4 regions of the Streptomyces sp. NPDC014623 genome follow, and region 1 is predicted to be linked to each of the others. Evidence: riboswitches for the same ligand, from Rfam matches in the RefSeq annotation. Region 1 holds a riboswitch; each other region holds the start of a gene.
The links. A riboswitch is a leader RNA that binds a small molecule or an ion and turns the genes downstream of it on or off. The one in region 1 is predicted to bind cyclic di-AMP.

Region 1 (7,084 bases):
CAGCTGGGCCGGCGCGCCGTTCTTCTGCGCCGCCCGTGCCGGGGCTTCGCCCGCCCAGGCGAACACCAGGACGTCCTCCCCCTTGAGGAAGCGCTGGCAGCGCACTCCGCCGGTGGCCCTGCCCTTGCGCGGATACTGGTCGAACGGGGTGAGCTTCCAGGTCCGCTCCGAGTCGTCCAGCGTGCCGTGCGACCCGGCGACCGTGAACACCGTGGCGTCGGCCGAGGGGTCCACCGCGGTGAACGAGAGAACGGTGGCGCCCGCCGCGAGCTTGATGCCCGCCACACCGCCCGCCGCGCGCCCCTGCGGACGCACCGACGCGGCCGGATAACGCAGCAACTGCGCATCGGACGTGATGAAGACCAGGTCCTCCTCGCCCGTACGCAGCTGCGTGGCGCCGACGATCCGGTCGCCGTCCTTCAGCGAGATGACCTCCAGCTCGTCCTTGTTGGCGGGGTAGTCCGGAACCACGCGCTTCACCACCCCCTGCAGGGTGCCGACGGCCAGGCCCGGCGACTCCTCGTCCAGAGTGGTGAGGCAGAGCAGGTCCTCGTCCGCCTCGAGCGTCAGGAACTCCGCGATCTGGGCGCCGCCCGACAGGTTCGGAGCGGCATGGGTGTCCGGCAGCTGCGGCAGGTCGATCACCGAGAGCCGGAGCAGCCGTCCGGCGGACGTCACCGCACCCACGTCCCCCCGTGCCGTGGCGGGGACGGCCGAGACGATCACGTCGTGCTTGGTGCGCTTGGCGTCCTCGGCCTGCACGACGGGTTCGGCACTGGCCGTACGGGCCAGGAGACCGGTCGAGGAGAGGAGCACCTGGCACGGGTCGTCGGCGACCTCCAGGGGCACCGAGGCCACCTGCGAGCCGGCCGACTCCAGCAGTACCGTGCGCCGCTCGGTGCCGAACGTCTTCGCCACCGCGGCCAGTTCCGACGAGACCAGCTTGCGCAGTTCGGCGTCCGACTCCAGGATCGCGGTCAGCCGGGCGATCTCCTCGGTGAGCTTGTCGCGCTCGGTCTCCAGCTCGATCCTGTCGAAGCGCGTGAGCCTGCGCAGCGGGGTCTCCAGGATGTACTGGGTCTGGATCTCGCTCAGCGAGAAGCGTTCCATCAGGCGCTCCTTCGCCTGCGCCGAGTTGTCGCTGTCCCGGATGAGGCGGATGACCTCGTCGATGTCGAGCAGCGCCACGAGGAGACCCTCGACCAGGTGCAGCCGGTTACGGCGCTTGGTCCTGCGGAACTCGCTGCGCCGCCGCACCACGTCGAAGCGGTGGTCGAGATAGACCTCCAGGAGCTCCTTGAGCCCCAGGGTGAGCGGCTGTCCGTCGACCAGCGCCACGTTGTTGATGCCGAAGGACTCCTCCATCGGCGTCAGCTTGTAGAGCTGCTCCAGCACGGCCTCCGGCACGAATCCGTTCTTGACCTCGATCACCAGGCGCAGACCGTGCGCCCGGTCGGTGAGGTCCTTGACGTCCGCGATGCCCTGGAGCTTCTTCGAGCCCACGAGGTCCTTGATCTTGGCGATCACCTTCTCCGGGCCGACGGTGAAGGGCAGCTCGGTGACGACGAGACCCTTGCGGCGGGCCGTGACGTTCTCTATGGCGACCGTGGCGCGGATCTTGAACGTGCCGCGCCCTGCGGCGTAGGCGTCCTTGATGCCGCCCAGGCCGACGATCCGGCCGCCGGTGGGCAGGTCGGGGCCCGGGACGAAACGCATCAGCGTCTCGAGATCGGCCCCCGGGTGCCGGATGAGGTGGCGGGCGGCGGCGATGACCTCACCGAGGTTGTGCGGGGGCATGTTGGTCGCCATGCCGACCGCGATCCCGGAAGCGCCGTTGACCAGGAGGTTCGGGTACGCCGCCGGGAGGACGACCGGCTCCTGTTCCTGGCCGTCGTAGTTCGACTGGAAGTCGACGGTGTCCTCGTCGATCGACTCCGTCATGAGGGACGTGGCGTCGGCCATCCGGCACTCGGTGTACCGCATGGCGGCCGGCGGGTCGTCGTTGCCCAGTGAGCCGAAGTTGCCGTGCCCGTCGACGAGGGGCAGGCGCATCGAGAACGGCTGTGCCATGCGCACCAGTGCGTCATAGATCGACGCGTCACCGTGCGGGTGCAGTTTGCCCATGACTTCGCCGACGACACGCGCGCACTTCACGTAACCGCGGTCGGGGCGCAGTCCCATCTCGTGCATCTGGGACACGATGCGACGGTGCACGGGCTTCATGCCGTCGCGGGCGTCGGGCAGCGCCCTGGAGTAGATCACCGAGTACGCGTACTCGAGGAAGGAGCCCTGCATTTCGTCGACGACGTCGATGTCGAGGATCTTCTCCTCGAAGTCGTCCGGCGGCGGGGTTTTCGTGCTGCGGCGGGCCATCGCGGCTGCGACTCCTTCACAGTTTCTGTCGGGCAACCTCAGGTACTGACGCCGACCATTGTGGACCGCCGTACCGACAACGCCGACCTCGACCCGTCCGAAGCGGCCCCAGGGGCCCCCACCGGGCCCTGCCTGCGGCAGCATCTACGACAACATTCACCCGACGGGAACTTCGCCAGGTGCCCGTGCGCTTGCTTAGAGTGGCAGGTCCGGCAGGAAATCCTGTACCGATCGAAGGGACGTACATGCCCATGGGTCACACGGCCACAGCCCAGGCCGGTTCCGGCGGCTTGACGGCGACCGAGCACCGTCTGGCCAACGGCCTGCGCGTGGTGCTCTCCGAGGACCACCTGACCCCCGTCGCCGCGGTCTGCCTCTGGTACGACGTCGGCTCCCGCCACGAGGTCAAGGGACGCACGGGCCTGGCTCACCTCTTCGAGCACCTGATGTTCCAGGGCTCGGGCCAGGTCAAGGGGAACGGGCACTTCGAGCTGGTGCAAGGGGCCGGTGGTTCCCTGAACGGCACGACCAGCTTCGAACGCACCAACTACTTCGAGACGATGCCCACGCACCAGCTGGAGCTGGCCCTGTGGCTCGAGGCCGACCGGATGGGCTCGCTGCTCGCCGCGCTCGACGAGGAGTCCATGGAGAACCAGCGGGACGTCGTGAAGAACGAGCGCCGCCAGCGCTACGACAACGTCCCGTACGGCACGGCCTTCGAGAAGCTCACCGCCCTCGCCTACCCGGAGGGCCACCCGTACCACCACACGCCGATCGGCTCGATGGCCGACCTGGACGCGGCGACGCTGGAGGACGCGCAGGCGTTCTTCCGGACGTACTACGCGCCGAACAACGCGGTGCTCTCCGTGGTCGGGGACATCGACCCGGAGCAGACGCTCGCCTGGATCGAGAAGTACTTCGGTTCCATCCCCTCGCACGACGGCAAGCAGCCCCCGCGTGACGGCACGCTGCCCGGCATCATCGGCGAACAGCTGCGCGAAGTGGTCCAGGAGGAGGTCCCCGCGCGTGCGCTGATGGCCGCCTACCGCCTGCCGCACGACGGCACGCGCGAGTGCGACGCCGCGGACCTCGCGCTGACCGTGCTCGGCGGCGGCGAATCGTCCCGTCTGCACAACCGACTGGTCCGCCGTGACCGTACGGCCGTGGCCGCCGGGTTCGGGCTGCTCAGGCTGGCCGGTGCACCCTCACTGGGCTGGCTGGACGTCAAGACGTCCGGCGGCGTGGAGGTGCCGCAGGTCGAGGCAGCCGTCGACGAGGAGCTGGCGCGCTTCGCCGAGGAGGGCCCCACGCCCGAGGAGATGGAGCGCGCACAGGCGCAGTTGGAGCGCGAGTGGCTGGACCGTCTCGGCACGGTCGCCGGCCGCGCGGACGAACTGTGCCGGTACGCCGTCCTGTTCGGTGACCCGCAGCTCGCCCTGACCGCGGTGGGCCGGGTGCTCGAGGTGACGGCCGACGAGGTCAAGGCCGCCGCCCGGGCGCACCTGCGCCCCGACAACCGTGCGGTCCTGGTCTACGAGCCGGTCGAGCCGGCCGACGAGACGGACGGCACCGACGCGCACGAGGGGGCCGACAAGTGACTGACGCCGCCGTGACTGGAGTAGCGATGGAGTACCACCCGCAGCCGACCGCAGGCGAGGCCAGGCCCTGGGCCTTCCCCGCACCCGAGCGCGGCGCCCTGCCCAACGGGCTGACCGTGCTGCGCTGCCACCGGCCCGGCCAGCAGGTCGTCGCCGTGGAGATCTTCCTCGACGCCCCGCTGGACGCCGAGCCCGAGGGCCTGGACGGCGTGGCCACGATCATGGCGCGCGCACTGTCCGAAGGCACGGACAAGCACTCCGCCGAGGAATTCGCCGCCGAGCTGGAACGGTGCGGCGCCACGCTGGACGCCCACGCGGACCACCCCGGTCTCCGCGTGTCCCTGGAGGTCCCGGTCTCCCGGCTGGCCAAGGCCCTCGGCCTGGTCGCCGAGGCCCTGCGGGCCCCGGCCTTTGCCGAGAGCGAGGTCGAGCGGCTGGTGGGCAACCGCCTCGACGAGATCCCGCACGAGCAGGCCAACCCGGCCCGGCGGGCCGCCAAGCAGCTCTCCAAGGAGCTCTTCCCGGCCACGGCACGGATGTCGCGCCCACGCCAGGGCACCGAGGAGACGGTCCGGCGGATCGACGCCGCCGCCGTACGCGCCTTCTACGACGCGCACGTCCGCCCGTCCACCGCGACGGCGGTCGTCGTCGGGGACCTGACCGGGGTGGACCTGGACGCGCTGCTCTCCGACACCCTCGGGGACTGGTCGGGAGATGCCGGCCAGGCACGGCCCGCGCCTGCGATCACCGCGGACGACACCGGCCGTGTGGTCATCGTGGACCGTCCCGGAGCGGTGCAGACGCAGCTGCTGATCGGCCGGATCGGCGCCGACCGGCACGACAGCGTGTGGCCCGCCCAGGTTCTCGGTACGTACTGCCTGGGAGGCACCCTCACCTCCCGGCTGGACCGCGTGCTGCGCGAGGAGAAGGGCTACACCTACGGTGTCCGGGCCTTCGGGCAGGTGCTGCGCTCCACCGCGCCCGGTTCCTCGTCCGGGTCGACCGGCGCCGCGATGCTCGCCATCAGCGGCTCCGTCGACACGGAGTCCACCGGTCCCGCGCTCGACGACCTCTGGAAGGTCCTGCGCACCCTGGCGGCCGAGGGGCTCACCGACGCCGAGCGTGAGACCGCAGTGCAGAACCTCGTGGGCGTCGCCCCGCTGAAGTACGAGACGGCGGCCTCCGTCGCCGGCACCCTGGCCGATCAGGTGGAGCAGCACCTCCCTGACGACTACCAGGCCAAGCTGTACGCCCGGCTGGCCGAGACGGGCACGGTCGAGGCGACCGCCGCCGTGGTCAACGCGTTCCCGGTCGACCGGCTGGTCACCGTCCTGGTCGGGGACGCCGCGCAGATCGCCGAGCCCGTGAGGGCGCTCGGGATCGGCGAGGTGTCGGTCGTCAGCGGCTGACGGAAGCGTCCGGAAGAACGGGACAGGACGGGACAGGACAGGACGGGCCCCGGCGCACACATGAGCGCCGAGGCCCGTCGTTTTGTCCGGTCCGCGGAGAAAGGTCGTATTTCCTCTGTGGGATGTGCGACAAAAGACCTTTTCCGTTTGGAGAGGGAAAGTTGACCGTTCTAGCGTCGGCTCGGCTGTCCGCCGGACGACTGCCGCACCCGCGGCGCCGGACAGCCATCGCCGAGTCCCCGTCAGGCGCGAGCCTGGGGAGCCGGGGACCCATGAAGTCCCTGGGGTGAATCGGACTCCTGCACCTCACCGGAGGCTCAGGGGCCCGTAGGAGACCTTCCTGCTCCGAACCCGTCAGCTAACCCGGTAGGCGAGAAGGAAGGAAAGGACCAGCCCCTCCATGGCGTTCATCCGTGCCACCGGGAAGCACCGTGCCCCGAGCCGCCTGGCGCGCAAGGGTGTCAAGGCCGCCGGCATCGCGGCCCTGGCCACCACCGGCGTCATCGGCGCCACGGCCACCCCGGCCCTCGCGGCGGACTCCGAGGCCGTCGGCACCGGTCTCGCGCAGACCGTCGCACTCGACACCACCCTCGCCGCGCAGATCGACGCCCAGGCCGAGGCGCAGCGGCACCAGGCCGAGCTCGCCGCGAAGGCCGAGGCCGAAGCGGAAGCCAGGGCGAGGGCGAAGGCCGAGGCCGAGCGCAAGGCCGAGGCCCGCGCCGAGGAGGTCCGCGAGGAGAAGGCCCGCGCCGCCCGCGCGGCCGAGCGGGCCCGGCTGAACTCCTTCCATCTCCCGGTGGCGGGTTCGCACGTGACCACCGGTTACCGGTCCGGTGGCGCGCTCTGGTCCTCCGGCAGCCACTCCGGCGTGGACTTCCAGGCGGCGTCCGGCACCTCCGTCGTCGCGGTCGGCGCCGGCACGGTCGTCGAAGCGGGCTGGGGCGGTGCGTACGGCAACAACATCGTCCTCCGGATGAAGGACGGCACGTACACCCAGTACGGCCACCTCTCCTCGATCGGTGTCTCCGTCGGCCAGAGCGTCGGCCCGGGCGAGCAGATCGGCCTGTCCGGCTCGACCGGTAACTCCACCGGGCCGCACCTGCACTTCGAGGCCCGGACCACCCCCGAGTACGGCTCGGACATGGACCCCGTCTCCTATCTGCGCGCCCACGGCGTCCAGGTCTGACCCGCGCCGCACGACGACGCTCCGGCGAAGGCCCCGGCATCAGCCGGGGTCTTCGCCGTGTCTGAGCAAGACGTGCGCCGAAGCCCCCCGCGGAAGTGCTCCCCGGCCAAAAGATATCCATGGTTCACGCCCCGCCATCGGAAATTCCCGCCGATTGCAATAGAGTCGCGGAACAGGCGTCGATCGGCCGCGTTCCGCGGGGATTAAGGCGGAGGTTCGGACATGCGCATTCCCGCGCATTCGGTATGCACGGCAATCCGTGACGACATCGTCTGCGGGGTCTTCGAACGCGGCAGCCGCCTCACCGAAGAGGTGCTCGCGCGTCGCTACGGCGTCTCCCGCGTCCCCGTGCGAGAAGCGCTGCGCACCCTGGAGTCCGAGGGGTTCGTCATCACCCGCCGGCACGCCGGTGCCTGTGTCGCCGAACCCACGGAACAGGAGGCCGCCGACCTCCTGGAGGTCCGGATGCTCCTGGAGCCCCTCGGGGCCGCCCGTGCGGCCCAGCGTCGCACGGACGC
Region 2 (7,084 bases), on a different contig from region 1:
TCATCGCCAACACCTTCGCCACCCGCTGGATAGCCACAGCCACCGCGGACCCGTCGAGCGCCGACACCCTCGGGGCCACGGTCGTCGCCCCGGTCGTCGAGGAGATCGCGAAGGCCGTCGCTGTCCTGCTGATCTTCCTCTTCCGCAGACGGCAGTTCGGCGGGATCGTCGACGGCATCGTGGTCGCCGGGTTCACCGCGACCGGCTTCGCCTTCACAGAGAACATCCTCTATCTGGGCAATGCCTTCGGCGAGGACCAGGAGCTGGGGACCACGGGGCTCGCCTCCGTGACGGCGGGGACCTTCTTCGTCCGCGTGGTGATGTCACCCTTCGCCCACCCCTTGTTCACGGTGCTCTCCGGCATCGGCTTCGGTATCGCCGCGCTCGGCGGCACGCGTCACCGGGTGCGCCGGATCGTCCTGCCCCTGCTCGGACTCGCCCTCGCCATGGGTATGCACGCCCTGTGGAACGGCTCTTCGGCCTTCGGGCCGTACGGCTTCTACCTGGTGTACGGCGTGTTCATGATGCCGTCCTTCGGCCTGGTGACCTGGCTGGCGATCTGGTCGCGCCAGAGGGAGCTGCGCATGCTCTCCACCGAGCTGCCGGTGTACGCGGCGGCGGGCTGGCTGGCCCCCGCCGAGCCGCTCGCGCTGGCCTCGATGCGGGCACGGGGCCTGGCCCGCGACATGGCCAGGCACTGGAACAGCCACCAGGACCGCGCCCACGGCAGGGCCGCTGCGCGCACCGTCGCGGAGTACGAGTCCTTCGCGACCTCTCTGGCCGTGCTGCGCCGCAGAGCGCGCCATGACGGCGCGGGCCCGGACTTCGCCCTGCGCGAGCAGGAGTTGCTGCACCACCTCTGGCACCGCCGGAACATCGCGGCGCCGGCCCTGACGTACGCGGCCCACGCGACGGGCCGGCTGCGCGCCCACCGGCCGCCGGTACCGCCCCCGTTCCCCCGGCGTTTCCCCCAAGGCGGCCCGCCCCCGCAGCAGCTCCCCGCACCGCACCGGCATTACGGGGGCTACAACCCGTACAGGGAGGACGGCGGGCACCGCACTCCGCCCGGTTAGAACACCAGGCGGGCACCGCTCAGCTCCGCCACTCGCCGGGCGCCGGGCCGCAGACCGCCCGCCACCCCGCCGATCGGTCCACGGCTCAGGAAATCCGCAGCTCCCGGACAGACCGGTGGCCCTGACGCCGGGAGGACGGGCGTCAGGGCCACCGAAGTGTCTGGTGCGCTGGGGTGTCCGGTGTGCCGGGAGACCCCGGCGCAAGGGCCTCTCGTCCCGGAACAGGCCGGGCACGTGGGTCCCGGACTCACTCGGACCGCCCGGCGCATGGTGGGCTGCCCTGTGCACACCGGATACACGCACCGGTTACGCACACCGGACAGGACCGGTCAGATCGTCAGGCCCTTACCGCGCAGCCAGCTCATCGGGTCGATGCCCGTGCCGTTCGCGGTGTGGATCTCCAGGTGCAGGTGCGCACCGGTCACATTGCCGGTCGCGCCCACGCGGCCGATGGTCTGGCCGGTGGTGACCCTCTGACCGGCGGTCACGTCCATCGAGGACTGGTGGCAGTACCAGACCTCGGTGCCGTCGTCGAGCTCCAGGACCGTGCGGTAGCCGTAGGCGCCGGAGTAACCGGCCGACTTCACCGTGCCGCTGTGCACGGCCTTGACCGGCGTACCGGTCGGGGCCGCGAAGTCCAGCCCGGTGTGGTGGCCCGAGGACCACATCGATCCGGCCTGGCCGTAGGTCGAGCTGATGTAGTAGGAGGAGGTCGGGACGGCGTAGCTGGCGGCGAGCTTGGCGAGCCGCTCGGCCTCCGCCTTCTTCTTCGCCGCTTCCTCCGCCGCCTTCTTCTTCGCCGCGGCCTCGGCCTCGGCCTTGCTCTGCTGCTTCGCCGCCTGGGCCGCGGCGGCCTCGACCGCCGCCTTCTCCTCCGCGGCCCTGGCCTCGGCCTCGGCCCCCGCCTGCTGCTGCTCGGCCTGCTGGAGGATGCGGGCGCGCAGCGCCTCACCGGCGTCGGTGGTGCCCTGCTCGGCCTCGGCCGCGGTGATGCCCGCGGTGGTGAGCGGGGAGGAGACGGCCGCCGTCTCGTGGTCCGGGCCGGAGTCGCCGGACATGAACGCGCCGACACCGGGAAGGGACTTGGCGTCGGGGAGATTGTCCGCGATGGAATCGGGAAGAGAAATGGAGACCGGCGGCTTGCTCTGCGCGGTGGCCATGCCACCCGCACCGACGGCCGCGATGACACCGACGCCGAGGACGGTGGAGCTACGAGCGAGACCGCGCTGCTTGGCTACGCGGTGCCTGCCGCGAACGGGACGGATGGACTCCTCGGTGGGGTTCCATTCCTCCCATGTCCTGTCCTCATCACCGAAACTGCCGGTCCTGAAGGATGACGGTGCCTCGGGGGCAGGCTGGTTGGACGCCACGTGGGCGCACTCCTTTCCTTCCTTCTCGCCTACCGGGTTAGCTGACGGGTTCGGAGCAGGAAGGTCTCCTACGGACCCCTTCGTCTCTCGCGAGACACAGGTGTCCGATTCACCCCATGTAGGTGGTTCCCCGGTTCCCTTGCGGAATTCGGCGCTGCGCACGGTGTCGCCTCTTGCGACGACAGGTACAACCGCGCTGCGTTATCGAACGTTAATAGACACCGGGGCCCGATTCCAAGCTGTTCCCGCAGATCGACCACGATCCCGGCCTGGACTTTCACGTCTCAAACGGGCGCAAACGGGCGACTTGAGCATCCCGCATCCGGCCACCAGTTTCTGACGCTGTGTCAAATGTTATGCGAGCGGCTTCTTTCGACTACCGACGGTCGCGACCGGTCATTCACTGTCCCGCCGCACGATCTTCACCGTCGTGCGCCGCTCCTGCTGCCCCCGCGCGGGGCGGCCGACCGCGAGGAGCGCCAGGTCGTCCGTCGACCGGCCACCGGTGTGCAGCCGTACGTCATCGGTGAGCGCGGACAGCAGTTCGTCGGGCCCCGGGAAGAGCCGGCCCCGCAGCCGGGCCGCCGGGTCGTAGAAGGCACCCTTCGCGTCCCGCGCCTCGGAGAGCCCGTCGGTGAAGGCCAGGAACATCGCCCCGGCCGGCAGCGTCCACTCGTCCGACCGGTCCGGCCACACGTCCAGCCCCATCCCGAGCGGCAGCGCGGGCACGGTCGGCGCCAGTACCTCCAGCGCCCCGTCCGCGTGCAGCACGAGCGGCTCGGGATGACCTCGGTTGACGACCCGCAGCGTGTCCGAACCGGCCGGGATCTCCGCGAGTACGGCGGTGACGAACCCCTCCATGGAGTCCAGCCCGCCCCGCCGCGAACCCTCGCGGGCCAGTGCCCGCTCCAGGCGCTGCACCACGCCCTCCAGCGACAGCTCCTGCTCGGCGGCCTCCCGGAACGCCCCGATCACGACGGCCACCGCCGCCACGGCGTCCAGTCCCTTGCCCCGTACGTCCCCGACGACCAGACGCACCCCGAACGGCGTGTCCGCGACGGCGAACAGGTCACCGCCCACGAACTCGTCCGCCTGGGCCGCCTCGTACCGCGCCGCGACCAGCAGCCCGCCGATCCGGTCCTCGGGCGTCGGGAGCACGGCACGCATCGCGGTCTCCGCGATCACCCTGGCCGAGGCCAGCTGCTCGTTCCCGCGGCGTACGACACGGTTGATGGCGAGGGAGAGCGCGGCGACGGTGATCAGGGTGAGCAGATCGGTGACCGGCACGACCTCGGCGAGCATGCCGTCCGAGACCCGGATGGCGAACACGACGATGACCGCCGCCACTCCGACACGGACGGTGCCGGCCAGTGAGAAGAACGGGGCGGCGATCAGCGGGGCGGCGGCGAAAAGAGGAACGGCTGTGACCTCGTCCGGTGTCCCGAGGTCGAAGGCCACCCCGGCACAGATCATCAGAGCGGGCAGCACGCGCACGAACCGCTGGGAACGGACGTTCCCGGCGGCGCCCCCTGACCGTCCGTCCCGCTTCCCCACCTGTGTACTCCTGCCCGGTCCACCACGGCTGCGGACGGTACCGTGCCCCACCCGGGCCGGCCGGAGCCGCGCCGAACGACGCCACGTCATCGGCCGAAGGGAGGAGCGCGTCGGAGCCCCGCCCCGGTGGTCAGCCGGAGAACCGGTGCTGCGCGTGGATCGTCAGTGCATCCCGTGCGAAGACGGCGATTCCGTCTCCGTAGCGATCGTAGTTCCTCCAGGGGCGGAGACCGGCGAGGTACACCCCCGGGCCGGTCACCCGCGCACCCGTGTCCTTGCGCCGCGTCACCCGGCCGTGGCCGGGTGACGCGGCGCATGACAGAGGCCCGGATCCTTGGAAGGATCCGGGCCTCTGTCTTCAGTAGCGGGGACAGGATTTGAACCTGCGACCTCTGGGTTATGAGCCCAGCGAGCTACCGAGCTGCTCCACCCCGCGCCGTTGTGATTGCAACTCTACGCCATCCGGGAGGGTGCTCCGACCATTTACGGCTGCCGCCCCCTCGTCCCCTCGCCGCCGGGCACTCCTCCGGTACCGGTGTGTTTTCTCGACGCGGGCTGTACGCAGTGGAGTTGACGGCTGGGTGATGTGCACGGGGCTGTGGTCACACCCGGTCAGGGCCGATCCGGTCCGACCGGTCCGGGCCGGAGCCCGGTGCCGCGCGATTGCGGGACTCCGGGCGCGGCGGGACTCTGGAGGTGCAAGCCTTTCGGTGTTCGGTCCCGTCTGCGCGACATCCCGGGGGTGCCGGCGTCGGCCCAGCAGCCTCACCCGAACCGATGGTGCAGGGGAGGCCGGGCGCACGTGCGCGAGGAGACGACCATGGACGCCACCCTGCTCGAGACGATGAGGACCGCTCTGCGCGGCCCCGTCATCGGTCCCGAGGACCAGGAGTACGGACAGGCCCGCGCGGTCTACAACGGCATGATCGACAAAAGGCCCTCGGCCCTGGTCAAGTGCCGCGACACGGCCGACGTCATGGCGGCCGTCGGCTTCGTCCGCGAGCACGGGCTGGACGTGGCCGTCCGGGGCGGCGGGCACAGCGGCCCCGGCCTCGGTCTCTCCGACGACGCGGTCACGCTCGACCTCTCACCCATGCGTGGCGTGCGGGTCGACCCCGCCACCCAGACCGCCCAGGCCGACGGCGGTGCGACGCTGGGTGATCTCGACCACGCCACCCATGCGTTCGGCCTCGCCACCCCGACGGGGATCATGTCCACGACCGGTGTCGGCGGACTCACCCTCGGCGGCGGTCACGGCTACCTCACCCGCGCGTACGGTCTTTCCGCGGACAACCTGATCTCCGCGGACGTGGTCCTCGCCGACGGCACCTTCGTCGCCGCGAACCCGAGCGAGCACGCCGACCTGTTCTGGGCGCTGCGCGGCGGCGGCGGGAACTTCGGCATCGTCACGACGTTCGACTTCGAGCTGCACCCCGTGGACACCGTGGGCGTCGCCGTCACCGTCTGGCCCCGGGAACTCTTCCACGACGTCATGCGCTGGTACCGCGACTTCCTGCCGCAGGCACCGGACGACCTGTACGGCTTCTTCGCCTCGCTGACCGTCCCGCCCGGCCCGCCCTTCCCCGAGGAGATCCACGGGCAGAAGATGTGCGGCGTCGTCTGGTCCTCGACGGCGGACCCGGAGTCCCTCGGCGAGACCCTCGCCGTGGTGAACGAACCGGGTCCGCCCGCCTTCCACTTCACCGCGCCCATGCCCTATCCGGCCCTGCAGTCCATGTTCGACACACTGATGCCGCCCGGTCTTCAGTGGTACTGGCGCGGAGACTTCTTCGACCGGATCACGGACGAGGCCGTCGACGTGCACGCCTCCTTCGCGGAGAAGCTCCCCACCGGCCTGTCGACCATGCACCTGTACCCGGTTGACGGAGCCGCCTCCCGCGTCGGACCCGACGACACCGCCTGGGCCTACCGTGACGCCGTCTGGTCCGGCGTCATCGCCGGCATCGACCCCGACCCGGCCAACGCCTCCGCACTGCGGGAGTGGGCCGTGGGCTACTGGGAGGCGCTGCACCCTCACTCCATGGGCGGGGGCTACGTGAACTTCCTGGGCACCGGCGAGTCCCAGGAACGGGTCCGGGCCACCTACCGCGGCCACTACGACCGGCTCTCGGAGGTCAAGGGGACCTACGACCCGCACAACCTCTTCCACGCAAACCAGAACATCGAGCCCGCGACGTCGCACTGACCGTCACGCCAGGAACGCAATTCCGGGGGGAAGCCGTGCCGGGAGGGTTACAGTCTGCATGCACCGCACGATGATCCGGCCGCCCCCGGAGCGGCGCGGCACCGGCAGCGGCACCTCGTCGCCCTGCCGGTCGGGACCAGTCCGGCATCTACCGCAGCGGCTCGGTCACAGGGCACACCGCACACCTACCTACAGGACACCTGAGATGACCGACATGCCTGCCCGCACGACCCAGCGGCACCCCGGCGACGCGCCCGCGAGCTCCGGCACCGACACGGGCACCACGGCCCCGCTGCCCACACCGCAGTACGCGGGCCTGTTCATCGAGCCCGACCTGCCGCCGGTCACCGACGAACCCGAATGACCGGGCGCGCGTGCCCTGACCGGTCCCGGACCACCGGGCGCCGCCCCGGCCGGCCCCGGGTGACCGGTCCGGCCGCACGGTCGTTGGGAGACCATGCGCATCCGTATCGGTGTGGTCGTCCTCGCAGTGGTCCTGCTGATCGCCGCGTTCATCTCGAACATCCCGTCCCGGGCAGAGACCGAGTCGGCCTGCCGGCGGGCCCTCGACAACACGTCGACGTGGGCCGACCGGCCGGACGTCTGCCAGGAGGTGTCCGCGGAGACCTACCGGACGTTCCTCATGATGTACGACCTGCGGGAGGAGGGCCTGGACTGACGGCCCACGTCCCCGGCCCGTGTGCGCGCTCGTGACCCGGCGGGGGCGGCCGGGCCCGGGGCCCGGTGGGGCCACGGGCGGCGCCCCCGTCAGCCCTGCTGTTCCTTCCACTCCGCCTGGGCGCGGTCGAGGTCCTCGGCGAACGCGTCCAGGAAGTCCTTGGCACTCGTCCGGCCGAGCAGCACCTTCTGGAAGCCCGATT
Region 3 (7,084 bases), on a different contig from region 1:
GCCGCCGCCGCGGAGCGCGGCGAACACTCGCCGGTCGTACGGATCCTGCGCAAGCAGTACGCGGCGACGCCGATGGACGACGGCCAGTACCGCCGCGCCCTCCCGGAACTCCGCCGCCTCGCCGACGACCGTGCGGCGGAGGCGGGCCCCGCGGACCCGCAGACCCTGCAGTTCCGTCACGACGCCGCCCAGTGCCTGGAACAGCTCGGCGAGGCTGCCGCCGCCCTCGTCGAGTACCGCGCCGTCCTTCCCCTCTACGAGAACGGTTACGCGGCCTCCTCCGGCCCCGGCCGTGCCTTCGGCATCCGCCACCGGATCGGCCACCTCCTGCTCGGCATGGGCGACCACACGGCGGGCCGCGCACAGTTGCAGGGCCTCCTGTACGACACGGAACGCGCCTACGGCCCCCACCACCCGCTCCCCACGGAACTCCGCCGGCAACTGACCCACCACCAGGAAGTACGCGGTTCGGTGGAGGACGGGCGACGGCCGAGAGGCGAGCCGCAGGAGATTCCTCCCCGCCCCCCGCACCGACCGGTCCGGAAATCGTTGGTCGAAGCAGTGGCCCGAATCACGTCCACTGCCTAACATCGATCACCGCAAGGCTTTGTGCACTGATGCACAAACTCTCCCCGGGAGGCTCCTTTGCACCGCCGACGTCGCACCGCGCTCGCCCTTTCCGCCGCCACGCTCGTCGCGGCACCGCTCCTGACCGCCTGTGGCGGCGAGGCCCACCCGGGTGCCGCGGCCGTGGTGGGCGGGGACCGGATCGACGTGGCCACGGTCCAGGCGCAGGCAGCCGATGTGCGCAGCGCCCAGCAGGACTCGGAACGGTCCCAGGAACTGGTGACGAAGTCGGGCCAGCTGACCCGGGTCAAACTGTCCGGTCTCATCTTCGGCCGGGTCCTGGACCGTGCCGCGAAGGACGCGGGGGTGAGCGTCAGCCGTAAGGAGATCCAGCAGATCCGCAGTGACGCCGCCGCGCAGTCCGGCGGTGACGAGGGAGTGCGGACGCTGATGCTGGAACAGCGCTGGGTGGCGCCCGGCCAGATCGAGGAGAGCCTGCGCCAGGAGGTCCAGCTCCAGAAGCTGGCCCGGGCGCTGAAGGCCGACCTGCAGAGCCCCGCCGGGGTGCAGGCCGTCGGGCAGGCCCTCACCGAGGCGTCGAAGGCGCTGCGCATCGACGTCAACCCGCGCTACGGAAGCTGGGACGACCGGAAGGTCCAGCTCAGCACCTACAAGGCGTCGTGGATCAAGCAGGTCACCCCCGTGCAGGGGCAGGAGCCCGGGGCCGGCGCCTGACCTCGTCCGCCCGGGGGTAGGTTCGGGGGCGTGAACGCTGAAGCTCCCGGCCGTATCGTCCTGCTCACCGCCAGCCACCGGGTCGCCCCAGGCCTGCTGTCCTGGCCCGCCTGGCAGACGCTGCACGCCGCCGACCGGGTGCTGTGCGCCGGGCGGGACCATCCGCAGCTGCCGTATCTGAGGGAGGCGGGCGTCGCCGTCGAGCACACCGCGCCCTCGGCCGAGGAGCTCGTGGACGACTGCGCGGGCGGCAGGACCGTGGTGGTGCTGGTGGGCGGCGAGGGCGATCAGCGGCTCACCGACGGCCTGGCCCGGCTCGGTGGTTCGGGCCGGGTGCAGATGCCGGATCTGGAGCTGCTGCCCGGTTCGTACGATCTGCCCGGCGCGCGGCTCCTGGATCTGGTCCAGGTCATGGACCGGATCCGGCTCGAATGCCCGTGGACCTCGCAGAAGACGCACCAGGGCCTCGCGAAGTACGCCATCGAGGAGGCCTACGAACTGGTCGAGGCCATCGAGGACGGCGACCGTGAGGAACTGCGGGAGGAACTCGGCGACGTACTGCTCCAGGTCGTCTTCCACGCGCGCATCGCGCAGGAGGACCAGGAGGAGCCGTTCGGTATCGACGACGTCGCGGCCACGATCGTGGAAAAGCTGATCCACCGGCACCCGCACGTGTTCGGCGACGAGACCGCCGAGACCCCGGAGGACGTCCACGCGCACTGGCTGCGGACGAAGGCGATCGAGAAGCAGCGCGCATCGGTCACCGACGGGGTGCCGCTCGGTCAGCCCGGCCTGGCGCTGGCGGCCAAGCTCGGCAGCAGGGTCCGTACCGCGGGCCTCGACGTCGCACTCCCCGAGGGCGACGGGGTCGGCTACCGGCTGCTCGCCCTCGCCGTACGGGCCGAGGAGGACGGCACCGACCCGGAGGCCGCCCTGCGGGCCGCCGCCCGCGCCTACCGGGACGCGATCCGGGCCGCGGAGGGGCCCGGTGCCGCTCCGGATAGCGTCGAGGAGTGAACGACAGCCCCGAGACGGCCTCCGCGCCCGACGCAGCACCAGAACTCTTCACCTGGGAGTTCGCCACCGACCCGTACCCCGCCTACGCCTGGCTCCGCGAGCACAGCCCCGTGCACCGCACGGCGCTGCCCAGCGGTGTCGAGGCCTGGCTGGTGACCCGGTACGCCGATGCCAGGCAGGCCCTCGCCGACACCCGGCTCTCCAAGAACCCGGCCCACCACGCGGGGCCCGCGAACGCCAAGGGCAAGACCGGCATCCCCGGGGAGCGCAAGGCGGAGTTGATGATGCACCTGCTGAACATCGACCCACCGGACCACACCCGGCTGCGCCGGCTCGTGTCCAAGGCGTTCACGCCGCGCAGGGTCGCGGAGTTCGCACCGCGCGTGCAGGAGCTGACGGACCGCCTCATCGACACCTTCGTCGAGGAGGGGAAGGCGGACCTCATCCACGACTTCGCCTTCCCCCTTCCCATCTACGCGATCTGTGACCTGCTCGGTGTGCCGCGCGAGGACCAGGACGACTTCCGTGACTGGGCGGGCATGATGATCCGGCACGGTGGGGGGCCGCGCGGCGGGGTGGCCAGATCGGTCAAGAAGATGCGTGGCTATCTCGCCGAGCTCATCCACCGGAAGAGGGAGAGTCCCGGTGACGACCTGATCTCCGGGCTGATCCGGGCGAGCGACCACGGCGAACACCTCAGCGAGAACGAGGCTGCGGCCATGGCCTTCATCCTCCTGTTCGCCGGTTTCGAGACGACCGTGAACCTCATCGGCAACGGCACCTACGCCCTGCTGCGCAATCCCTCCCAGCGTGAACGTCTGGAGCGCTCGCTGGCGGCGGGGGAGACGGAACTGCTCGCCACGGGCATCGAGGAACTGCTGCGCTACGACGGACCGGTGGAGCTCGCCACATGGCGCTACGCCACCGAGCCCGTGACGCTGGGAGGTCAGGAGATCGCGGCGGGGGACCCCGTTCTCGTGGTGCTGGCCGCCGCCGACCGGGACCCGGAGCGGTTCCAGGACGCGGACACCCTGGATCTCGCGCGGAGTGACAATCAGCACCTGGGATACGGGCACGGCATCCACTACTGCCTGGGGGCGCCGCTGGCCCGGCTGGAGGGGCAGGTGGCACTGGCGACGCTGCTGAGGCGCCTCCCCGACCTGCGGCTCGCTGCGGAACCCGCCGATTTGCGATGGCGTGGCGGGCTCATCATGCGTGGACTGCGCACGCTTCCCGTGGACTTCGCTCCCGGGCATCCGGCCGGAAAGAATGACAGCCTGTCAACTCCGTGACTTTCACGTGATCTCCGCTGCATCGACTTGTGACACACGTTCGAGTAGGGCTAGGTTCACCGTTCGACTCACCCGTCACAAGTCAGTCACACGGAAGGCAAACCCATGGGCTCCGCGACCGGCAGACACCGTCGCCCTCGTCAGGCACCCGCCATCGTCGTCGCCGCAGGCGTCACGGGATCGGCCATCGCCATCCCGCTGCTCGGTGCGGGGGGTGCGCAAGCCGCGGAGGCGTCGACCTGGGACCGGGTCGCCGAATGCGAGAGCGGCGGCATGTGGAGCGCCGACCTCGGCAACGGCTACTACGGCGGCCTGCAGTTCTCGCAGGACGACTGGGCGGCCTACGGCGGCACGGCGTACGCCGCCCGCGCCGACCTCGCGAGCCGTTCGCAGCAGATAGCGGTCGCGGAGAAGGTGCTGGACGCCGAGGGCCCGCAGGCCTGGGCCAGTTGCGCCGTGATCTCCGGGCTTGCCCCGGACGGGACGCTGCCGGGCGTCGACCCGGGCGGGGAGCCGTCCGCCGAGCCCTCGGAGGCCGCGACCCCGTCCGGGACCCCCTCGGCCGAAGCCCCGGAGCCGGCGGACGGCCTCGAGGCCCCGGCCGGTTCCGGCGCGAAGGACGACGCGCGCGGGAACGTGTCCGACGGCACCACGGAGAAGGGTGACGAGACAGGCGCTTCGCCGTCCGCCACTCCGTCCCCCGGAACCTCCGGAACCCCCGAGACGTCCGGTGCGTCCGGTGCGGAGAAGGGGGACGGGGCGAAGGGCGGAAAGCACCGCGGCACGCCGGCCCCCGAGGCGAGCGCCGGACCGGAACTGGAGGACGGACGTGAATCCGGCCGTCACGCCTCGCGCGGTGACTCCGGGGCGCGTCAGGGTGCGGAGGAGGCGTACACCGTCCGCGAGGGTGACAGTCTCTGGGCGATCGCCGACGCGCAGGAGCTCCCCGGCGGCTGGACCGCGCTCTACGAGACCAACAAGGACGAGCTGGGCTCCGACCCGGACCTGATCCTTCCCGGCCAGAACCTGGAGCTCGGCATCGGTGCGGTCGTGCAGGACACCCTGGCGGAGACCACCGCCAACTGATCGAAAGCGGGAAAACGCCCCGAAAGCACGGGTAGTTCAGAGGCCTATGTCCACTTATGCGTAAGTGAGACATGGGTCTCTTTGCTTCAGTCGGCGCATCCCGCGTGCCCGGTCCGTCCATATCTGCTCCGACCTGCGAGAACGACCCGGCGCGCTTGATCGTTACGCGCTGATTGGCCGTTATGTCCGCCTTTGAATGTAGGGGTTGGGTGTGATTACGGTCGGAGCCGCTCGCACCGCGGGCACCTTCGACCGTCACGCCGAATCCTGCCGTCGGCCGAAGGGAACCGACGCGTAAAGCGCCGTAGGCAGGAGCGGGGGACCCAGGTAAGTGCCGGACCCGGCCGTCGGAAGACGGGCGAAGGTACGGCTTGGGGTGAAGTCTTCCGTGCATGCGGGAGGCCGGGCAGCTCACAGTCCGAACCCGACAGCTCACCTCGTAGGCGTCGGTGAGGAGAACCATGCTGCTTTCCAGCAAGGGCAAGCACCGCCGCCCGTCCAAGGCCGTCCGTATCGCGACCCTGGCCGGTGTCACCGGTGCTGCCGTCGCCGTGCCGCTCATGGGTGCGACCGGCGCCTCCGCCGCCTCCGTGGACACCTGGGACGCCGTCGCCCAGTGCGAGTCCGGCGGCAACTGGTCCATCAACACCGGCAACGGTTACTACGGCGGTCTGCAGTTCTCGCAGTCCAGCTGGGCGGCGGCCGGCGGCACGCAGTACGCCGCCCGCGCCGACCTGGCCAGCAAGGGTCAGCAGATAGCCGCCGCGGAGAAGCTCCTCGACCTGCAGGGCCCGGGTGCCTGGGCCTGTGCGGGCGCCGGCGGCCTGACGGACGACGGTGTGGACCCGGGTGTCGACACCGGCTCGGAGAAGAACGGCGACACGGCCCCGCAGGCCGCGCCGGAGCGCAAGGCCGAGCAGCCCACCACGCGCAGCGAGAAGCGCACGGCTCCCGAGGAGACCGTCACCACCCCGACCGGCGGCAAGGTCGAGAAGGGCGACGGCGAGTACGAGGTGAAGGCCGGCGACACCCTCAGCAAGATCGCTGACGCGAAGAAGGTCAAGGGCGGCTGGGAGAAGCTGTTCGAGCTGAACGACGACATCGTCGACCGGGCCGACCTGATCTTCCCGGGTCAGCAGCTCCACCTGAAGTAGCCGGAGACGGACCGGGGCCCTCCTCCGCCCCGGAGGCCCGGCCCGGCGCGCCGGCCCCCCGCGCGCCGGGCCGTGGCGTGTCCGGTACTCCCCGGCGGAGTGCCGGACGCGGGCTCGCCGGGGAGGGCGAGCGTTCGGTTCTTGTAGTTACTTGCCAGTAGAATTCTGGAGCTTTGCCCGTAATGCAGGTTCTTGGGTGCTTTTTCGTCCCAGGGGGCGGGCGGACGGCCGACGGAGCGGGCCGAGCCGGTTAGGCTCGTGGCGCAAGGCCACAGTGACCCTGCACAACCAGTGTCAGATCCCAGAAGGAGATGCCTCGTGCCGTCCATCGACGTCGTCGTAGCCAGGGAAATCCTCGACTCCCGGGGTAACCCCACGGTCGAGGTCGAGGTTGGCCTCGACGACGGCAGCACGGGACGTGCTGCCGTTCCGTCCGGCGCCTCCACCGGTGCGTTCGAGGCCATCGAGCTTCGCGACGGTGACCCCAACCGCTACCACGGCAAGGGCGTCGAGAAGGCCGTTCTCGCCGTGATCGAGCAGATCGGCCCGGAGCTCGTCGGCTACGACGCCACCGAGCAGCGCCTCATCGACCAGGCGATGTTCGACCTGGACGCGACCGAGAACAAGGGCTCCCTCGGCGCCAACGCCATCCTCGGCGTCTCGCTGGCCGTGGCGCACGCGGCGTCCGAGGCCTCCGACCTCCCCCTGTTCCGCTACCTCGGCGGCCCGAACGCGCACCTGCTGCCCGTTCCGATGATGAACATCCTGAACGGCGGCTCGCACGCCGACTCCAACGTGGACATCCAGGAGTTCATGATCGCGCCGATCGGCGCCGAGTCCTTCTCCGAGGCCCTTCGCTGGGGCGCGGAGATCTACCACACCCTGAAGAAGGTCCTGAAGACCAAGGGCCTGTCCACCGGTCTCGGTGACGAGGGCGGCTTCGCCCCCAACCTCGAGTCCAACCGCGCCGCCCTCGACCTCATCATCGAGGCCGTCAAGGAGGCCGGTTACGTCCCGGGCCGCGACATCGCGCTCGCCCTCGACGTCGCCGCGTCCGAGTTCTACAAGGACGGCGTCTACGAGTTCGAGGGCAAGTCCCGCTCGGCAGCCGAGATGACCGAGTACTACGAGGAGCTCGTCTCCGCGTACCCGCTGGTCTCCATCGAGGACCCGCTGTACGAGGACGACTGGGCGGGCTGGAAGGTCATCACCGACAAGCTCGGCTCCAGGGTG
Region 4 (7,084 bases), on a different contig from region 1:
TGCGACGTATCTCTTCGAACAGAAGCTCCGCAAGCGGGAGAAGTTCCCGCTGATCGTCGAGCTGGAACCCTTGTTCGCCTGCAACCTGGCGTGCGAGGGCTGCGGCAAGATCCAGCACCCGGCCGGAGTGCTCAAACAGCGCATGCCGGTCGCGCAGGCGGTCGGGGCGGTCCTGGAATCGGGCGCTCCGATGGTTTCCATCGCCGGTGGCGAGCCGCTCATGCATCCGCAGATCGACGAGATCGTGCGCCAGCTGGTGGCAAGGAAGAAGTACGTCTTCCTCTGCACCAATGCCATGCTGATGCGCAAGAAGCTCGACAAGTTCACTCCGTCGCCCTACTTCGCCTTCGCCGTGCACATCGACGGACTGCGTGAGCGGCACGACGAGTCGGTCGCCAAGGAAGGCGTCTTCGACGAAGCGGTGGAGGCGATGAAGGAGGCCAAGCGCCGCGGCTTCCGGGTGACGACCAACTCCACCTTCTTCAACACCGACACCCCTCAGACGGTCATCGAGGTCCTCGACTACCTCAACGACGAACTGAAGGTCGACGAAATGATGATCTCGCCTGCCTACGCCTACGAGAAGGCACCCGACCAGGAACACTTCCTGGGCGTCGAGCAGACCCGCGAGCTCTTCAAGAAGTCCTTCGCGGGCGGCAACCGCAGCCGGTGGCGCCTCAACCACTCACCGCTCTTCCTCGACTTCCTGGAGGGCAAGGCCGACTTCCCGTGCACGGCCTGGGCCATCCCCAACTACTCGCTCTTCGGCTGGCAGCGGCCCTGCTACCTGATGAGCGACGGGTACGTGCCCACGTACCGGGAACTCGTCGAGGACACCGACTGGGACGAGTACGGCCGGGGCAAGGACCCGCGATGCGCCAACTGCATGGCGCACTGCGGGTACGAGCCCACCGCGGTGCTCGCCACCATGGGATCGCTCAAGGAGTCCCTGCGAGCGGCGAGGGAGACCGTCGGCGGCGGGAGCCGGTGACGGCGTGACCACGGGGGAGGCGGTCGCACCGGGCCCCCCGCGCTGCCGGCCGGGCCGTTCGCGGAGAGCAGCCCTTCGCCTCACGTCCGGGCCGGGCCGGCGGCGCCCGACGGTGGCAGCGGGAGGGCGGAACACGCCGAGGAAGGGGAACGGGGCATGAAGGACGAACGGCCGGACTTCGATCTGACGCGGATCCTCGCGGAGCGGGGCGCCGAACGCTACGAGCTGCACACCCGGCACCTCAACCACCAGCTGCCGAGGATGCTGCACACCCTCGGTTTCGACAAGGTCTACGAGCGGGCCGAGGGAGCGTACTTCTGGGACGCGGAAGGCAACGACTACCTCGACATGCTCGCCGGCTTCGGTGTGATGGGGCTGGGCAGGCACCACCCCGTCGTGCGCAAGGCGCTCCACGACGTCCTGGACGCCTCGCTGGCCGACCTCACCCGCTTCGACTGCCAGCCGCTTCCCGGGCTGCTGGCCGAGAAGCTGCTGGCACACAGCCCGCACCTGGACCGGGTGTTCTTCGGCAACAGCGGTACGGAGGCGGTCGAGACCGCGCTGAAGTTCGCCCGGTACGCCACCGGCAAGCCACGGATCCTCTACTGCGACCACGCCTTCCACGGGCTGACGGCCGGCTCGCTGTCCGTCAACGGCGAGAAGGGTTTCCGGGAGGGGTTCGCGCCCCTGCTGCCCGACACGGCCATCGCGCTCGGCGACCTCGACGCGCTGCGACGTGAGCTGAAGCACGGTGATGTGGCCGGGCTGGTCGTGGAGCCGGTCCAGGGCAAGGGCGTCCACACCGCACCGCCCGGATTCCTGCGGGAGGCACAGGAGCTGCTGCACCGGCACGAGGCCGTGCTCATCGCCGACGAGGTGCAGACCGGGCTCGGCAGGACCGGTGACTTCTACGCCTACCAGCACGAGGAGGGAGTCGAACCCGATCTGCTCTGTGTCGCCAAGGCGCTCTCCGGCGGTTACGTACCGGTCGGTGCGACGCTCGGCAAGGACTGGATCTTCAAGCGCGTCTACTCGTCCATGGACCGGGTCCTCGTCCACTCCGCGAGCTTCGGATCCAATGCCCAGGCCATGGCGGCCGGGCTCGCCGTCCTCGACGTGATGGAGCAGGAGGAGACGGTCGCCAACGCCCGCCGCACCGGCGATCTGCTGCGGGAACGGCTCACCGCGCTCGTGGGCCGTTACGAACTGCTGCACGCGGTCCGCGGCCGCGGACTGATGATCGGCATCGAATTCGGCAGACCGTCCTCCTTCGGACTCCGCAGCCGCTGGGCGATGCTGCAGGCCGCGCGCAAAGGCCTGTTCGCGCAGATGGTGGTGGTGCCGCTGTTGCGGAAGCACCGGATCCTCACCCAGGTCTCCGGTGATCACCTGGAAGTGATCAAGCTGATTCCGCCGCTGGTCATCGGGGAACCGGAGGTCGATCGCTTCGTGACCGCCTTCACCGCCGTCATGGACGACGCGCACAACGGGGGCGGGCTGATGTGGGACTTCGGCAGGACACTGGTGAAGCAGGCCCTCGCCGATCGCTGAGCGGCTTGCCTCTGAGGCAAATTATTTGCCTCAGAGGAAAGTTCCTGGCCCAATGGAGCCATGAACCCTCCTGGCACAGAGGCGGCCGACGAGCTTCCGGGGATCGCGCCACGCCTGCGCGACCTGCGTCGTGGTCGCGGCCTCACCCTGGAGGCCGCAGCCGGACGGGCGGGCCTCTCCCCGGCCCACCTCTCCCGGCTCGAAACGGGTCGTAGGCAGCCCTCGCTGCCGATGCTCCTCGGCCTTGCCCGTGTCTACGGTACGACTGTCTCCGAGCTCCTGGGAGAGCTGCCCCCCGAGCGTGACGCGATCGTGCGCGGCGGTCCGCCCGAGGGTCCGTCGCGCGGCGCCGAAACGGGCGGCTGGCTCTACCGGCAGGCGGGCGGACCGGGCCGTGCCATGCAGGCGCTGCGCGTCCAGGTCCCCTACGGTGCCGAAGGCGATCTCGTGCGTGTCCACCCCGGAGAGGAGTGGCTGTACGTCCTCGACGGCCGACTGCGGATCGTGCTCGGGGAGACCGTGCACGACCTCGATCCGGGTGACAGCGCGCACTTCGACTCGCTCACCCCGCACCGGATCGCGGCGCTCGACACCGCTGGGACGCGCCTGCTCTTCGTCCACACACTGCTGCAGAGCCCGGCCGCCGAGCTGTGCCTGGGCGGCGGGATCCACCGGCTCTGATCCCGCGCACCCACCGTCCGCACCTTTCACCACCGCGCGCTCTCCGCGATCGCGCCCCCCTTCGTCACCCTGGCCCGAGCGGCCGGAAGAGAGGACTGACATGTCCGATTCGGAGTACTACGACCCGCTCACCCCGCGCAACCCGCGCAAGGCGAAGAGCGCGGACACGCAGGAGCGGCGCATCCCCCGCGGTCTCGTGATCCGGCTCGTCGCCTACCTGGTGGCCGGACACGTCGTCGCGGCCTTCCTCTTCCTTCTCTTCACCGTGGCGGGGGAGGGCTGACCTCCGGCGTCACGCCTCCTCGACGAGGCGTTCGCGCAGTTTCGCGCGGGTCTCGTCGCTGATCTTCAGTCCCTCGAAGAGGTAGCGGTCCGTGCTGCCCCAGATCTCCTCGATGGTGGCGAACGCCGCGTCGAGGTATTCGGCGTGGGCGCCGAAGAGCGGATTGAGCAGCTCCATCACCTCGTCGGACATCCCTGCGGGCGAGGTGTCGCTGCGCTTCACCTTGTAGCGGCGGTGCGCGTCGTTCGACTTGAGGTAGTCGGCCTCGATGGCCTCCTTCTCGACGCCGACCGCGAGCAGTGAGACCGCGATCGACAGGCCGGCCCGGTCCTTGCCCGCCGCACAGTGCATCAGCGCCGGCACGCTGTCCTCGGCCAGCGCGTGCAGCACGCGGCTGTGTTCGGCGGTGCGGTCCTTGATGATCGAGCGGTACGAGGCGACCATCCGCTCCGTCCCCCTGCCGTCGGCCAGGATCGAGCGCAGTTGCTGGATGTTCCCGTCACGCACCAGCCGCCAGAACTCCGCGCCGTCGGCGGGATCGGAGAGGGGGATGCTGACGTTCCGGACACCGGGAAGCTCGATGTCGAGGCCGTCGAGCTTGTGGTCGGCGGCATTGCGGAAGTCGAAGATCGTGTGCAGCCCGAGTCCGGCGAGGAAGGCGGCGTCGGCCTCGGTGGCGTGGGCGAGGTGACCGCTGCGGTAGAGGCGCCCGTACCGCACGGTGCGGCCGTCCACGGTCGGAAGTCCGCCGACGTCACGGAAGTTGCGGACGCCGGTCAGGTCGACGTCCGTCGGCTCGGGGCGGGCCGGCGGGACCTCTGGCAACTGCGTCACAAGGGCTCCTGGAGTGTCAGGCGTCGGCGCCGCTCGCCGACGGGGCACGCCCGCGACGATACGACATGGCTGCATCGGGCAACCGTCTTGGCCGCCCGGTGCGGGCCTCACCGGAGATGACGGTCGCCGCATGTCCGTATTGGTGCTTTTTTGTGAACATGCCCTACTTATTCAGTAGATGGGTCGAGGCAGGTGAGCGGGATCATATCTGTGACGGTGCGTGGTGAAGGTGCCGACGACTATTCCGGACGCCGAGCGGAAAGCCAAGATCCGTAATCCACGGAGTGTGACGGGAATTCCGTACCGGAAATGAAGAGCGGATTCCGGTCCGTGATCCGCGGCTTGTCCGTGGCGTCCCGGCTCGCTTACGGTCACGGTCAATCCGGACGGAACGCCTAATCCTGCCGCCGCCCGGAATCCGCACCGACTCACGTGTGGCAGGAGCGGGGGAACCAGGTAGGCCGCCGGCCGGAGGGATCCGGTACGGCTAGGGGTCAAGCCGCACGCACCGCGCGGCCGGGCATCTCCAGTCCGAACCCGACAGCTCACCTCGCAGGCGCCGGAGAGGAAACCCCCCATGCCCGCAAAAGGCAAGCACCGTCGTACGAAGACCGGCCCGATCTCCCGAGGCGTCCTCGCCGCAGGGACCGGCGGCGCCGTTCTCGCCCTCCCGCTGATCGGCGCCACCGGCGCCCACGCCGCCGAGCAGGCCGCTCCGGCTGCCAAGTCCGCCGCCGCGCACAGCACCCTCAGCTCCGCGGCCGCGGCGAAGGGTGCCCCGAAGACCTACTCCGTGGTCTCCGGCGACTACCTCTCGAAGATCGCTGCCGACAAGAAGGTCAAGGGCGGCTGGCAGAAGCTGTACCAGGACAACCGTGAGGTCGTCGGCGAGGACCCGGGCCTGATCCTCCCGGGCATGAAGCTGACCCTCGGCGCCAAGGTGTCCGGCTCCGCGGAGAAGGCCTCCGAGGCCGTCCCCTCGACGGCGGGGAAGGCGGCCCCGGCCGAGAAGGCCGCCGCCCCGGCAGCTCCGGCCGAGAAGGCGGCCGCGGCGACCACCGACGCCGGTGCGTCGGAGAGCGGCAGCTCCGGTTACGCCGCTCCGGTCGAGGGCGCCGGTGTCACCACCCAGTACCGCGCCTCCGGCGCCAGCTGGTCCAGCGGTTACCACACCGGTGCCGACTTCCAGGCGGCCTCCGGCACCAGCGTCAGGTCCATCGGCCCGGGCACGGTGGTCTCCGCGGGCTGGAGCGGCTCGTACGGCAACGAGGTCGTCATCCAGCACAGCGACGGCATGTACTCCCAGTACGCGCACCTGTCCTCGCTCGGGGTGTCGGCCGGCCAGGCCGTCACGGGTGGCCAGCAGATCGGCCTCTCCGGCTCCACCGGCAACTCCACCGGTCCGCACCTCCACTTCGAGGTCCGGACCGGCCCGGGCTACGGCTCGGACGTCGACCCGATCGCCTACCTGCGTTCGCACGGAGTCTCCGTCTGAGGCACACCACCCGAAGGCGGGCGAGAGGGGCGGTGCGCGGCGGCGCACCGCCCCTCTCCTTGTTCCGGCTTTACCAAAAACTGACCGGGTGGTCTTTCTCACCACCCGTCAACCCCTTATTACGGTCGCGTAGGTCACAATCGAAGGTGCAAGATAAACCCTTGTGGCAGACGATTCGAGAAACAGACGACGAGGCATCATCGGGTCGTACGCAGCGATTGGCGACAGCTTCACCGAGGGAGTCGGAGACCCCGGTCCCGGCGGGACGCTCGTCGGCTGGGCGGACCGGCTCGCGGTTCTCCTCGCGGACCAGCTCCCCGGCTCCGATGCGGTGGTAGGTCCGGCGGACGACACGCACGGGAACTTCCGTTACGCCAATCTCGCCGTACGCGGACGTCTCCTCGACCAGATAGTCGAGGAACAGGTCCCTCGCGCCAAGGAGCTGGCACCTGATCTGGTGAGCTTCTGCGCGGGCGGCAACGACATCCTCCGTCCCGGCTCCGACCCCGACGACGTCGCGATCCGGTTCGAGCGCGCGGTCGCCGATCTGACACGGACGGTCGGCACGGTCATGGTCACCACCGGCTTCGACACCCGCGGCATCCCCGTGCTCAAGCACCTGCGGGGCAAGATCGCCATGTACACCGCGCACGTCCGGTCCATCGCCGACCGCTACGGCTGCCCGGTGCTGGACCTGTGGTCCCTGCGGTCCGTGCAGGACAGGCGCGCCTGGGACAACGACCGGCTGCACCTCTCGGCGGAGGGGCACACCCGCGTCGCGCTGCGTGCCGCCCAGGTCCTCGGCATCGAGGTACCGGCCGACCCCGACCAGGTGTGGCCCCCGCAGGCCCAGCGCGGGGCACTGGACCTGCGGCGCGACGACATCCAGTGGGCGCGTGAATATCTCGTTCCGTGGATCGGCCGCCGGCTGCGCGGGGAGTCCTCCGGGGACCACATCGCGGCCAAGCGTCCCGATCTGCTGCCGCTCTGACCCTTCGTCTCCGGATGCCGCCCCCTGGCCGCTGTCGCTCCGTCAGCGGCTGACGACGGGGAGCGGACGCCGGGTGGGGCCGGGGGGCACGAGCCCGCCCGGGGCGGGTACCCGTAGCGGGCGGGCGGGTATCCGCTCCAGCACGCCGCCCGCGAAGACGTCGTACAGCGGCAGTGTCTCCAGGTGCACGTAGCCGATGTGGCAGTCGCACACATCGAGCGGACAGCCGCGCGGGCCGAGCGAGCCGCGGTAGCTGCC

Region 2: it holds a riboswitch for cyclic di-AMP, as region 1 does, so the genes downstream of both, ACF1FZ_RS17470 (M23 family metallopeptidase) here and ACF1FZ_RS19460 (M23 family metallopeptidase) in region 1, are expected to answer to the same signal.
Region 3: it holds a riboswitch for cyclic di-AMP, as region 1 does, so the genes downstream of both, ACF1FZ_RS13265 (transglycosylase family protein) here and ACF1FZ_RS19460 (M23 family metallopeptidase) in region 1, are expected to answer to the same signal.
Region 4: it holds a riboswitch for cyclic di-AMP, as region 1 does, so the genes downstream of both, ACF1FZ_RS20405 (peptidoglycan DD-metalloendopeptidase family protein) here and ACF1FZ_RS19460 (M23 family metallopeptidase) in region 1, are expected to answer to the same signal.

What each region holds. Positions count from the first base shown of each region.
Region 1 is NZ_JBIBZU010000011.1:157,652-164,735, reverse strand. Features, by position in the region: gene ACF1FZ_RS19475 (DNA topoisomerase (ATP-hydrolyzing) subunit A) at 1-2,373, opposite strand, end outside; gene ACF1FZ_RS19470 (M16 family metallopeptidase) at 2,619-3,971, shown strand; gene ACF1FZ_RS19465 (M16 family metallopeptidase) at 3,998-5,380, shown strand; cyclic di-AMP (ydaO/yuaA leader) riboswitch at 5,600-5,768, shown strand; gene ACF1FZ_RS19460 (M23 family metallopeptidase) at 5,781-6,566, shown strand; gene ACF1FZ_RS19455 (GntR family transcriptional regulator) at 6,789-7,084, shown strand, end outside.
Region 2 is NZ_JBIBZU010000009.1:267,665-274,748, reverse strand. Features, by position in the region: gene ACF1FZ_RS17475 (PrsW family intramembrane metalloprotease) at 1-1,073, shown strand, start outside; gene ACF1FZ_RS17470 (M23 family metallopeptidase) at 1,403-2,443, opposite strand; cyclic di-AMP (ydaO/yuaA leader) riboswitch at 2,455-2,607, opposite strand; gene ACF1FZ_RS17465 (PP2C family protein-serine/threonine phosphatase) at 2,840-3,997, opposite strand; tRNA gene ACF1FZ_RS17460 (tRNA-Met) at 4,360-4,433, opposite strand; gene ACF1FZ_RS17455 (FAD-binding oxidoreductase) at 4,818-6,203, shown strand; gene ACF1FZ_RS17450 (hypothetical protein) at 6,409-6,567, shown strand; gene ACF1FZ_RS17445 (hypothetical protein) at 6,661-6,882, shown strand; gene ACF1FZ_RS17440 (ABC transporter substrate-binding protein) at 6,972-7,084, opposite strand, start outside.
Region 3 is NZ_JBIBZU010000006.1:237,515-244,598, forward strand. Features, by position in the region: partial or broken gene ACF1FZ_RS13240 (serine/threonine protein kinase) at 1-468, shown strand, start outside; gene ACF1FZ_RS13245 (SurA N-terminal domain-containing protein) at 646-1,302, shown strand; gene ACF1FZ_RS13250 (nucleoside triphosphate pyrophosphohydrolase) at 1,333-2,319, shown strand; gene ACF1FZ_RS13255 (cytochrome P450) at 2,316-3,611, shown strand; gene ACF1FZ_RS13260 (transglycosylase family protein) at 3,717-4,697, shown strand; cyclic di-AMP (ydaO/yuaA leader) riboswitch at 4,988-5,158, shown strand; gene ACF1FZ_RS13265 (transglycosylase family protein) at 5,159-5,851, shown strand; gene eno (phosphopyruvate hydratase) at 6,170-7,084, shown strand, end outside.
Region 4 is NZ_JBIBZU010000012.1:105,447-112,530, forward strand. Features, by position in the region: gene hpnH (adenosyl-hopene transferase HpnH) at 1-991, shown strand, start outside; gene ACF1FZ_RS20385 (aspartate aminotransferase family protein) at 1,148-2,542, shown strand; gene ACF1FZ_RS20390 (helix-turn-helix domain-containing protein) at 2,603-3,223, shown strand; gene ACF1FZ_RS20395 (DUF6126 family protein) at 3,324-3,506, shown strand; gene ACF1FZ_RS20400 (tyrosine-protein phosphatase) at 3,516-4,340, opposite strand; cyclic di-AMP (ydaO/yuaA leader) riboswitch at 4,752-4,912, shown strand; gene ACF1FZ_RS20405 (peptidoglycan DD-metalloendopeptidase family protein) at 4,918-5,835, shown strand; gene ACF1FZ_RS20410 (SGNH/GDSL hydrolase family protein) at 5,999-6,826, shown strand; gene ACF1FZ_RS20415 (STM4011 family radical SAM protein) at 6,869-7,084, opposite strand, start outside.